DNA from 4 places in the Streptomyces vinaceus genome. Region 4 is predicted to be linked to each of the others. Evidence: riboswitches for the same ligand, from Rfam matches in the RefSeq annotation. Region 4 holds a riboswitch; each other region holds the start of a gene.

Region 1 (2,189 bases), 2.0 Mb from region 4:
CCCGAGGTGCCGCCGACGTCCGTACCGCCGAACACCCAGGCGTCGACGTCGCCGGGCCCCGGGGTGCGGGCCATCGCACCGAGCGGGCTGTAGGTCCAGTTCTGCTGGCCGGGCGAGGCGGTCCAGTACGACCAGTAGGCGGTGGCCTGCGGGGTCAGGACACAGGGTTCCTTCTCCGCGGTGGGGTATTGCGTACCGGAGTTGAAGGACCCCTTGCCGATGCGGCAGATGAAGGCCGGGCCGTCGTGGACGGTGCCCTCGGTGGTGAAACCGGCCTCGTGGAGCAGGTCGTAGCCCGTGGTGGGCGTGGTGTCACAGCCCCGCTCGACCTTGCCCCCGAACGGGCCGAAGTCGACGGCGACGATCGCGCCGGTCGTGGCCGTGCAGCCCTCGATGGGGTCGGCCGCGGCGGACGGGCTCCCGGTGACCAAGGAGACGCTCGCGCCGAAGGCCAGCAGTACCGCCGATATCAGCGACACCAGCCTCTTTTTCCCCGTGCGTCGCTCTGCCAGCTCTGCGGTCCCCACCACGGCCCCTCGTGTCGGCCGGGCGGACGTGTGCGTGGCAAAGGGCTTCGGTCGCACGAGGAGCGCAAGGGAAGCCGTTCGAACCACGCCGTAGTCCGCGACGGCGTTTCTCGCTGCAAAACCTGGCTCCAGGCAGTCCGGCTCGCCCGGCGGTGCCGGGCCTACGGTTGCGGGTCAGCGCCGGATTCCGACCGGCTTCCCCTGGAACTGAGTGCTTATCAGTCGGAGTGGAACACGCCGATAAAGACAGCGTCAAGGTGGGATGCGTCTCACCGGCGAACGCTCCAGCGTCCCTCCGGCAGCGCGGCTCGCGGCGGCTGGCGGAGCCTTGATCACTCAGGTAGCGTCCTGGGCTGCCAGATGGGGGAATCCGGTGAGAAGCCGGAGCTGACGCGCAGCGGTGTGGGACGGCGGGGGCCGTCTCCGAGCCCGAATGCCCATACGGCGATGCAGTACAGGAAGCCGTACCACGCGTTCCGGACGGCGGCCCTCCGGCTTGCCCCGCCGTGCGCCCCGCGCGGTGGCGGAGCGCGTGCCGGACGCGGTCGGCGTCCGCCGATTCCAGGAGCAGGCCATGTCCCGTCCCCGTACCTCCCGCCGCCTCGCGCTCGCGGTGCCCGCCGCGCTCGGCGCCTTGGCCCTCACCGCGCTGCCCGCCTTCGCGACCTCCTCGCCCGCGCAGATCGCCGCGTCCAAGACCAATGGGGTCGCCTACCTCAAGTCGCTGCAGGCGGCGGACGGTTCGTACGCCGGCTCCGGGCTGTCCAACGAGTGGGCGTTCAGCGCCTTCGCCGCCGCCGGTACGGCCGTCGTCGACGTCTACCCCGGTGGCGACACCACGAAGAACGCCCGGTCCGTCTACCGCAACCTGCTCTCCACGTCCGGCTGGCCGTCGGCCTCCCCGGTCGTCACCGACTACGAGCGCGGCGCGCTGAACGCGTACGCCGCCGGCATCGACCCGGCCCGCGTCTCGGCCTCCCGCAACCTGGTCGCGAACATCTACGCGTACTGGCAGACGGCGGAGGCGGGCTACTTCGGCCCCTCCGGGAACTTCAACGGCACCGTATTCGCCGCGCTTTCGCTGGGCGGCGCCAAGACCCAGGCCGGCGGCGCGCGCGTTCCGCAGGCGCTCACGGACTCGATGGTCACCCGGATCCGCGCCAACCAGCACGTCGACGGCGGCTGGACCTACAACAAGGCCGAGGGCAACCCGACCGTCCTCAACTCGGCGGGCGATGTGGACATGACCGGCGCGGCCATGGCGGCCCTCTGCGTCTCCGGCGTCCCCAACACGGACACGGACGTCGTCCAGGCGAAGAACTTCCTGAAGAGCAAGCTCGTCACCGCGACCGGTGCCTTCAACTCCCTGTACGGGGTCAACACCAGCTCCAACGGCTGGGGCGTCGCGGGCCTCAACGCCTGTGGCTTCAACCCACAGACCGGAGACTTCCTCACCGTCGCGGGCAAGACCCCGATCGACTTCCTGATAGCCAACCAGTACAACCCGGCCGGCGGCTTCAAGTACAAGCCGACCGACACCACCCCGTCCGCGTACGCCTCCATCGACGCCCTGCGCGCCGTCGCGGGCGGCGGATTCACCGCGGCCCCGCCGGTCCCTGTCACCCCCGGCGCCCCGCAGTGGGTCGCCCAGACGGCCTTCAC
Region 2 (2,189 bases), 4.9 Mb from region 4:
GTTCTGCGCCCTCGTCGACGCCTATGTCCACATAGCGCCGGACCCGGTCGAGGGCGTCCTGGCTGACCAGCGGCCCGAAGTCGGCTTCCGGGTCGTCGGAGGTGCCGATGCGCAGGGCGGCGATGCGCTCCTTCAGCTTCGCCACCAGGGCGTCGGCGGTCTCCTCGCCCACGGGCACGGCGACGGCGATGGCCATGCAGCGCTCACCCGCGGAGCCGTAGCCGGCACCGATCAGGGCCTCCACCGCCTGGTCGAGGTCGGCGTCCGGCATCACGATCATGTGGTTCTTGGCGCCGCCGAAGCACTGGGCGCGCTTGCCGTGCGCGGCGGCGGTGGCGTAGACGTGCGCGGCGACGGGGGTCGACCCGACGAATCCGAGGGCCTGGACCCGGGGATCTTCGAGCAGGGTGTCCACGGCTTCCTTACCGCCGTTGACGACGTTGAGCACGCCGGGCGGCAGGCCGGCCTCCAGGAACAGTTCGGCCAGCCGCAGGGGTACGGAGGGGGCGCGCTCGGAGGGCTTCAGGATGAAGGCGTTTCCGCAGGCCAGGGCGGGCGCGGCCTGCCACAGCGGGATCATCGCGGGGAAGTTGAACGGGGTGATCCCGGCCACGACGCCCAGCGGCGCGCGCAGCGAGTGCACGTCGATGCCGGTGCCGGCGTTGTCGGTGAACTCGCCCTTGAGGAGGTGCGGGATCCCGGCGGCGAACTCCACTACTTCCAGGCCGCGTTGGAGGTCACCGTGGGCGTCGGCGACGGTCTTGCCGTGCTCACAGGACAGCAGCCGGGCCAGCGACTCGCGTTCGCCCTCGATGAGTTCGAGGAAGCGCAGCAGGACGCGGGCGCGCCGCTGAGGGTTCCACCGGCCCCATTCCTCCTGGGCCTCCTCGGCGGACGCGATCGCCGCCTCGGTGTCGGCGCGGCCCGCCAGGGGGACCCGGGCCTGGACGGTGCCGGTGTTGGGGTCGTACACGTCGGCGAAGAGACCGGAGGTGCCGGTGGTGTGCTTTCCGCCGATGAAATGGGTGAGCTCGCGGACCATCGATGCCTGCTCTCTCGTCAGGTGAGGATCCGAGGAAGGCGCGGCGCTGCCGCAGTCCGGCACCGATCGGGGTGCGCACTGCGGGCTCGCCGCGGGGACAGGAAAGGGCCGGGGGCGCCCTCGTCGAGTCACGAACGCGAGGACAGGCCCTCGCCGTTCGGGTACTCCGCCGGATCACCAGGGCCGTGGTCACGTACCGGTGCCATGCGTGTCTGCTCCATCCTCGTGGACAACACGGAACACCCCACGGCCGGTATCCTGGCTCCCGGATCGACGCGCGTTCTCCGGCCTTCCCGACGGATGGTTTCCGTCAGTGGCCTGACCTGCTGAAGAACGCACTCCCCAGTCACAGTGGCGGGACCGCGCCGGATTCACACCGGCTTCCCTGCACCGCGGGCTTGTCACGAACATATAGTTGGACGTCCTAGTAAGTCCACCCCCACTCCGCGGCTCGATCTACGCTCAAGGCATGCGCATCGTCTCGCTGCTCCCGGCAGCCACCGACATCGTGGCCGAACTCGGCCTCGCCGCCGATCTGGTGGGCCGTACGCACGAGTGCGACTGGCCTCCGCAGGCCGTGGCCGGGGTACCGGTGGTGACGTCCGCCGGGCTCTCCTCCGACGCCCTGACCAGCCGGGAGATCTCCGACGCGGTCGGCGGCGCCGCTCACAGCGGCTCCTCGCTGTACACGCTCGACACCGACGCCCTCGGCGCCCTGGCCCCCGAGGTGGTCCTGACCCAGGACCTGTGCGACGTCTGCGCCGTCTCGTACGCGGGGGTCAGCCGGGCCGTGCGCGTCCTGGACGGCGGGCCCCGTGTGCTCAGCCTGGAGCCGCGCACTCTCGGCGACGTGCTGGACTGCCTGGTCACGGTGGGTGAGCTGCTCGGCGTACCGGATCACGCGCGGGCCCGGCGGGCGGAACTCGCCGACCGGCTGGACGCCGTACGCGGGCTCACCTCGGGGCGGCCGCGCCCCCGGGTCGTGGCGATCGAATGGCTGGATCCGCTCTGGCCGGCCGGGCACTGGGTGCCCGAGCAGATCACGTACGCGGGCGGCGAGGCGCTGATCGCCGCCCCGGGCGAGCACACCCGGCCCATGGACTGGGAGACGGTCCGGGCCGCCCGCCCGGACGTGCTGCTCCTGCTG
Region 3 (2,189 bases), 3.3 Mb from region 4:
GCGGGCCTCGGCCGCAAGGGAGGCGTGGTCCGCTGGTCCACCGCCAGCCGCATGTTCATCGCCTGGGGCCTGACCCTGCCGGCCGCCGCCGTCGTCGCCTCCGGTGCCGAGCTGGTCATGCGCACCGGTGACGTCGGTGTCGCCGCCGTCGCGCTCTTCCTGGTCGCCTCCTGCGTCGCCATCTGGCTCATCTCGCGCCGCCAGGTCGTCGACCACAGCAACGTCAACGAGGTGCAGCCGGCCGCGGCCGAGGAGCCGGGCGTCGTCACCACGGCCATGGCCGCCGTCACCGTCCCGCCGACGGTGGCCGCCGAGGCCGCCGCCGGTACGACCGCCGCGGTCACGGACGAGGCGCTGAAGGCCACCATCCCGGCGGCCGCACCGACCACGCCGGCGGCCCCCGCCGCCGCGGTCTGACCCCGAGAACGACAGAGGAATCCGCAGTATGAAGATCGACTGGGCAGCACTCGGCTCCGTCTTCGGGGTCAGCCTCTCCGCCACCGTCGCCCTCGTGGCCCTGTTCACCCTGGGTCTGGTGGGCCTCTCCAAGCACGAGACCGCCACCGAGCAGGGCGGCGCCGCCACCCTCGCCCGCAGCGGCGCGTACGCCTGCTTCGCGCTCGTCGCGGCGGCCGTGGGGTACGGGATCTACCTGATCGTCAGCTGACCCGGTCCGACCGACCGGTCCACGGCGTGCCGAAGCTCCCTCCGGGATTCCCGGGGGGAGCTTTCGTGCGCCCGCGACCCGCCTCCCTGACCTGCACCGCCGCAGGTCAACGGCGAGTTGACGGGCCTTCTCGGTGCGTGGTGGACTGCCCGAGCCAATACGGCGGCATGGAGAGGAAGTCCGGTGCGAATCCGGCGCGGTCCCGCCACTGTCACCGGGGAGCACGCGGCGCGTGCGCCCCGGGAGCCAGGAACTCCCACCGCCGGACACGTCGAACCAGGGCGCGGACCCTGAGTGAGGACATACCTGCACCATGCGTGCCGACCGCGTCTTCGCGTACGGCGCCACGGCGGGCCTGATCGGCGACCGGATCCTCGGTGATCCGCGCCGGGGGCACCCCGTGGCCGCCTTCGGACGAGCCGCCACCGCCGTCGAGCGCGCCCTGTGGCGCGACGACCGCGCACGGGGCGTTCTGCACACCCTCATATGCGCCGGGGGCGCGGCAGCCGTCGGCGCGCTGGGCGCCCGCGCCGTGCGCTCCCGGCCCGCGGCCACCCGTATCGCCCTGACCGCGGTGGCCACCTGGGCCGTCGTCGGCGGCACCTCGCTGGGCCGGGAGGCCCGCGCCATCGGCGGCGCGCTCGCCGCCGGGGACGCCGAGGTGGCCCGGGAGCGGCTGCCGCACCTGTGCGGGCGCGATCCGCAGGCCCTGGACGGGCAGCAGATGGCCCGCGCCGTCGTGGAGTCGGTCGCCGAGAACACCTCCGACGCGGTGGTCGGCGCCCTGGTGTGGGGCGCCGCGGCCGGTGTCCCGGGGCTGCTGGCGTTCCGCGCCGTGAACACCCTGGACGCGATGGTCGGCCACAAGTCCCCGCGCCACCTGCGCTACGGCTGGGCCTCGGCCCGGCTCGACGACCTCATGGGCTGGCCGGGCGCCCGGCTGACCGCGCTGGCCGCCGCGGCGGCCGGGCCCGACCGGCGGGGAGCCGTACGCGCCTGGCGCGCGGACGCCGCCGCACACCCGAGCCCGAACGCCGGGCCCGTGGAGGCCTCCTTCGCCGGGGCGCTCGGGGTGCGGCTGGGCGGGACCCTTTCGTACGGCGGGCGCATCGAGCACCGGGCCGTGCTGAACGGCGAGGAGGGGCGGCCGGTGGAGGCCGCCGACATCGAACGCGCGGTACGGCTGTCCCGTCAGGTGACGTGGCTGGCGCTGGGGGCGTGCGTGGCACTGCGCTGTGCGGTCTCGTACGGCATACGGAAGGGGCGCGGATGAGCGGCGCGAAGCAGCTCGGCGGGGGACTTCTCGTCGCCGGCACCACATCGGACGCGGGCAAGAGCGTGGTCACGGCGGGCATCTGCCGCTGGCTGGCCCGGCAGGGCGTGAAGGTGGCGCCGTTCAAGGCGCAGAACATGTCGCTGAACTCGTTCGTGACGCGCGAGGGCGCCGAGATCGGGCGCGCGCAGGCGATGCAGGCGCAGGCGGCCCGCGTGGAGCCGACGGCGCTGATGAACCCGGTGCTGC
Region 4 (2,189 bases):
CGCCGAGGGAGGCCGCCGAGGTCCGCAGCAGCAGCTCGGCGGCGTGCCGGGGGCCGTCGGGCGCGAGCGAGACGAACCCGCCGGGGCCGCCGACGGCCACCAGCAGTGGGAGCGCGCCGGTGAAGCAGAAGCCCAGCGGGATCCGGAAGGCCCGCCACAGCTGCCGCCCGGCCACGCCGGCCGGGCCGAGCAGCACGGCGAGCGTGGCGGCGGCGACCAGCGGACCGCCGGGCCAGGGCGGCAGGCATACGGCGCTGACCGTCAGGCCGAGCCCCAGCAGGGCCTTTTCCAGGGGATGCCGGCGCCGCCACCGGCTCGCGTGCGCCGCCACGTCGATCGGCAGCACCGCCTACGACTCCGAGGCGGCGGTGTCGGGCCGGTCCGCGGAGGCGTCCGGCCGGGCCGCGGCCGCCGCGGTCGCCTGGCGGCGTCCCTTGCGGACGCCGAAGTAGTACGCGAGCACACCCGCGCCCAGGGCCGCCTGGAGGGCGAACAGGGCCGACTCGACCTCCCCGGACGGGGGTTCGTACAGCGGCGAGAACCACGGCTCGTAGTCGGGCTTCAGCTCCGTGATCGCCGACTCCGCCTGCGCGTCGGCGCCCGCGAACGGCTCCTCCTTGCCCTCGCCCATCCCCAGCGCGATCGGCAGCACGGCCAGCGCCGCCACCAGGAGCAGCAGCAGGCCGTTGATCTTCGCGTTCCGGCTCATGCCCATCACACGGCCGCCTTCTGCTCGCTGCGACCGGTGAACTTCGCGACGCCCAGCCGGACCAGGTCCGACTTGCTCGACTGCATCAGCAGCCGCATCACGAGAACCGTCAGCAGCCCCTCGCTCACCGCGAGCGGGATCTGCGTCACCGCGAAGATGCCGCCGAACTTCGCGAGCGCGCCCGGGAACCCGGTGCCGGGGTCCGGGAAGGCCAGCGCCAGCTGCACGGACGTCACGCAGTAGGTCACCAGGTCGGCGAAGAACGCGCCGAAGAATACGGTCACCATCAGCGGCACGTCGAAGCGCTTCAGCAGCAGGTACACCCCGTACCCGGCCCACGGCCCGGCGATCGCCATCGAGAACACGTTCGCGCCGAGGGTGGTCAGCCCGCCGTGCGCCAGCAGCAGCGCCTGGAAGAGCAGGGTGATCGTGCCGAGCACCGCCATGATGGGCGGCCGGAACAGGATCGCTCCGAGCCCGGTCCCGGTGGGGTGCGAACAACTGCCCGTCACGGACGGGATCTTGAGGGCGGACAGGACGAACGTGAACGCTCCGGACGCCCCGAGCAGCAGCGTGCTCTCCGGGTTCGCCTTCACCTCGCGGGAGAGGGCGCGGACACCGTGGACGACGAACGGAGCGGACGCGGCGCCCCAGGCGACCGCGTGCAAAGGGGGCAGGAACCCCTCGGCTATATGCATGAGTGGGGAGACCTCTCCAGCACCTCGTGGATGGACAACGCGCCCCGGCCGGTCTCCTGGCTCACGGGTGCTGATGCCCTGACCCCGCCTTCCCGGGCGGTGCGGAACCTCCCGCGCCGCCCAGTGGCTTCCCTAAGGAGTGGAGCCGGACTTCCCGTTCACAGTGGCGAGGGCCGCACCGGTTTCCCACCGGTTTCCCGTACACCAAGGCCAGCTGACCCTAGTCGGAGGGACGGACCTGCACCAACCCGGCCCGAACGCCCGCCGGCAGGCGCGGGGCGCTCGGCGCGGTCTCACCGGCACTCGTCGCGGTGCGCGACGTCCAGCACGAGCCGCTCGGGCGCGTGCAGGGTGGAGGAGCGGACCGCCGGCGTCGAGGCGAAGGCGGCGCTCGCCCCAGCGGGCGTTCACGACGAGCGGCGCGGGCCGGACGCTCATGGTTGCACCCAAACCGGGCCCAACTCAACGGATCTTATGGAAACGTCATTTATCGGGGCAGCAGGGTGCTCAGCTGGGCGTCCAGGTCGTAGTGCCGCCGCTCTTCGCCGCGCGGCACCAGGGCGACCAGCCGCCGGCACAGCACCCGCACGTCCTTCGCCCGGGCGGACACCACGCAGCTCTGCGCGCCGTTGCTGAAGGCGAGGAAGACCCGCGGCTCCCCGCCCTGCCAGCGCGGCCACACCCGGACGTCGCCCTCGCCCGTCACGCAGGTCTCCCCGTCGAGCAGCAGGTCCCGGGAGAACACCCAGCGCGCCAGGTGCGTCCCGGCGCCGCGGAAGTCG

What was found. A riboswitch is a leader RNA that binds a small molecule or an ion and turns the genes downstream of it on or off. The one in region 4 is predicted to bind cobalamin.
Region 1: it holds a riboswitch for cobalamin, as region 4 does, so the genes downstream of both, CP980_RS01510 (prenyltransferase/squalene oxidase repeat-containing protein) here and CP980_RS10115 (energy-coupling factor ABC transporter permease) in region 4, are expected to answer to the same signal.
Region 2: it holds a riboswitch for cobalamin, as region 4 does, so the genes downstream of both, CP980_RS32520 (CoA-acylating methylmalonate-semialdehyde dehydrogenase) here and CP980_RS10115 (energy-coupling factor ABC transporter permease) in region 4, are expected to answer to the same signal.
Region 3: it holds a riboswitch for cobalamin, as region 4 does, so the genes downstream of both, CP980_RS25450 (cobalamin biosynthesis protein) here and CP980_RS10115 (energy-coupling factor ABC transporter permease) in region 4, are expected to answer to the same signal.

The regions. Positions count from the first base shown of each region.
Region 1 covers NZ_CP023692.1:325,996-328,184, reverse strand. The annotation lists gene CP980_RS01515 (prenyltransferase/squalene oxidase repeat-containing protein) at 1-527, opposite strand, end outside; cobalamin riboswitch at 859-986, shown strand; gene CP980_RS01510 (prenyltransferase/squalene oxidase repeat-containing protein) at 1,102-2,189, shown strand, end outside.
Region 2 covers NZ_CP023692.1:7,212,478-7,214,666, reverse strand. The annotation lists gene CP980_RS32520 (CoA-acylating methylmalonate-semialdehyde dehydrogenase) at 1-1,042, opposite strand, end outside; cobalamin riboswitch at 1,274-1,452, opposite strand; gene CP980_RS32515 (cobalamin-binding protein) at 1,512-2,189, shown strand, end outside.
Region 3 covers NZ_CP023692.1:5,644,603-5,646,791, reverse strand. The annotation lists gene CP980_RS25460 (inorganic phosphate transporter) at 1-417, shown strand, start outside; gene CP980_RS25455 (hypothetical protein) at 446-667, shown strand; cobalamin riboswitch at 792-942, shown strand; gene CP980_RS25450 (cobalamin biosynthesis protein) at 981-1,940, shown strand; gene CP980_RS25445 (cobyric acid synthase) at 1,937-2,189, shown strand, end outside.
Region 4 covers NZ_CP023692.1:2,332,065-2,334,253, reverse strand. The annotation lists gene cbiQ (cobalt ECF transporter T component CbiQ) at 1-346, opposite strand, end outside; gene CP980_RS10120 (energy-coupling factor ABC transporter substrate-binding protein) at 350-709, opposite strand; gene CP980_RS10115 (energy-coupling factor ABC transporter permease) at 715-1,407, opposite strand; cobalamin riboswitch at 1,437-1,631, opposite strand; gene CP980_RS10110 (SsgA family sporulation/cell division regulator) at 1,895-2,189, opposite strand, start outside.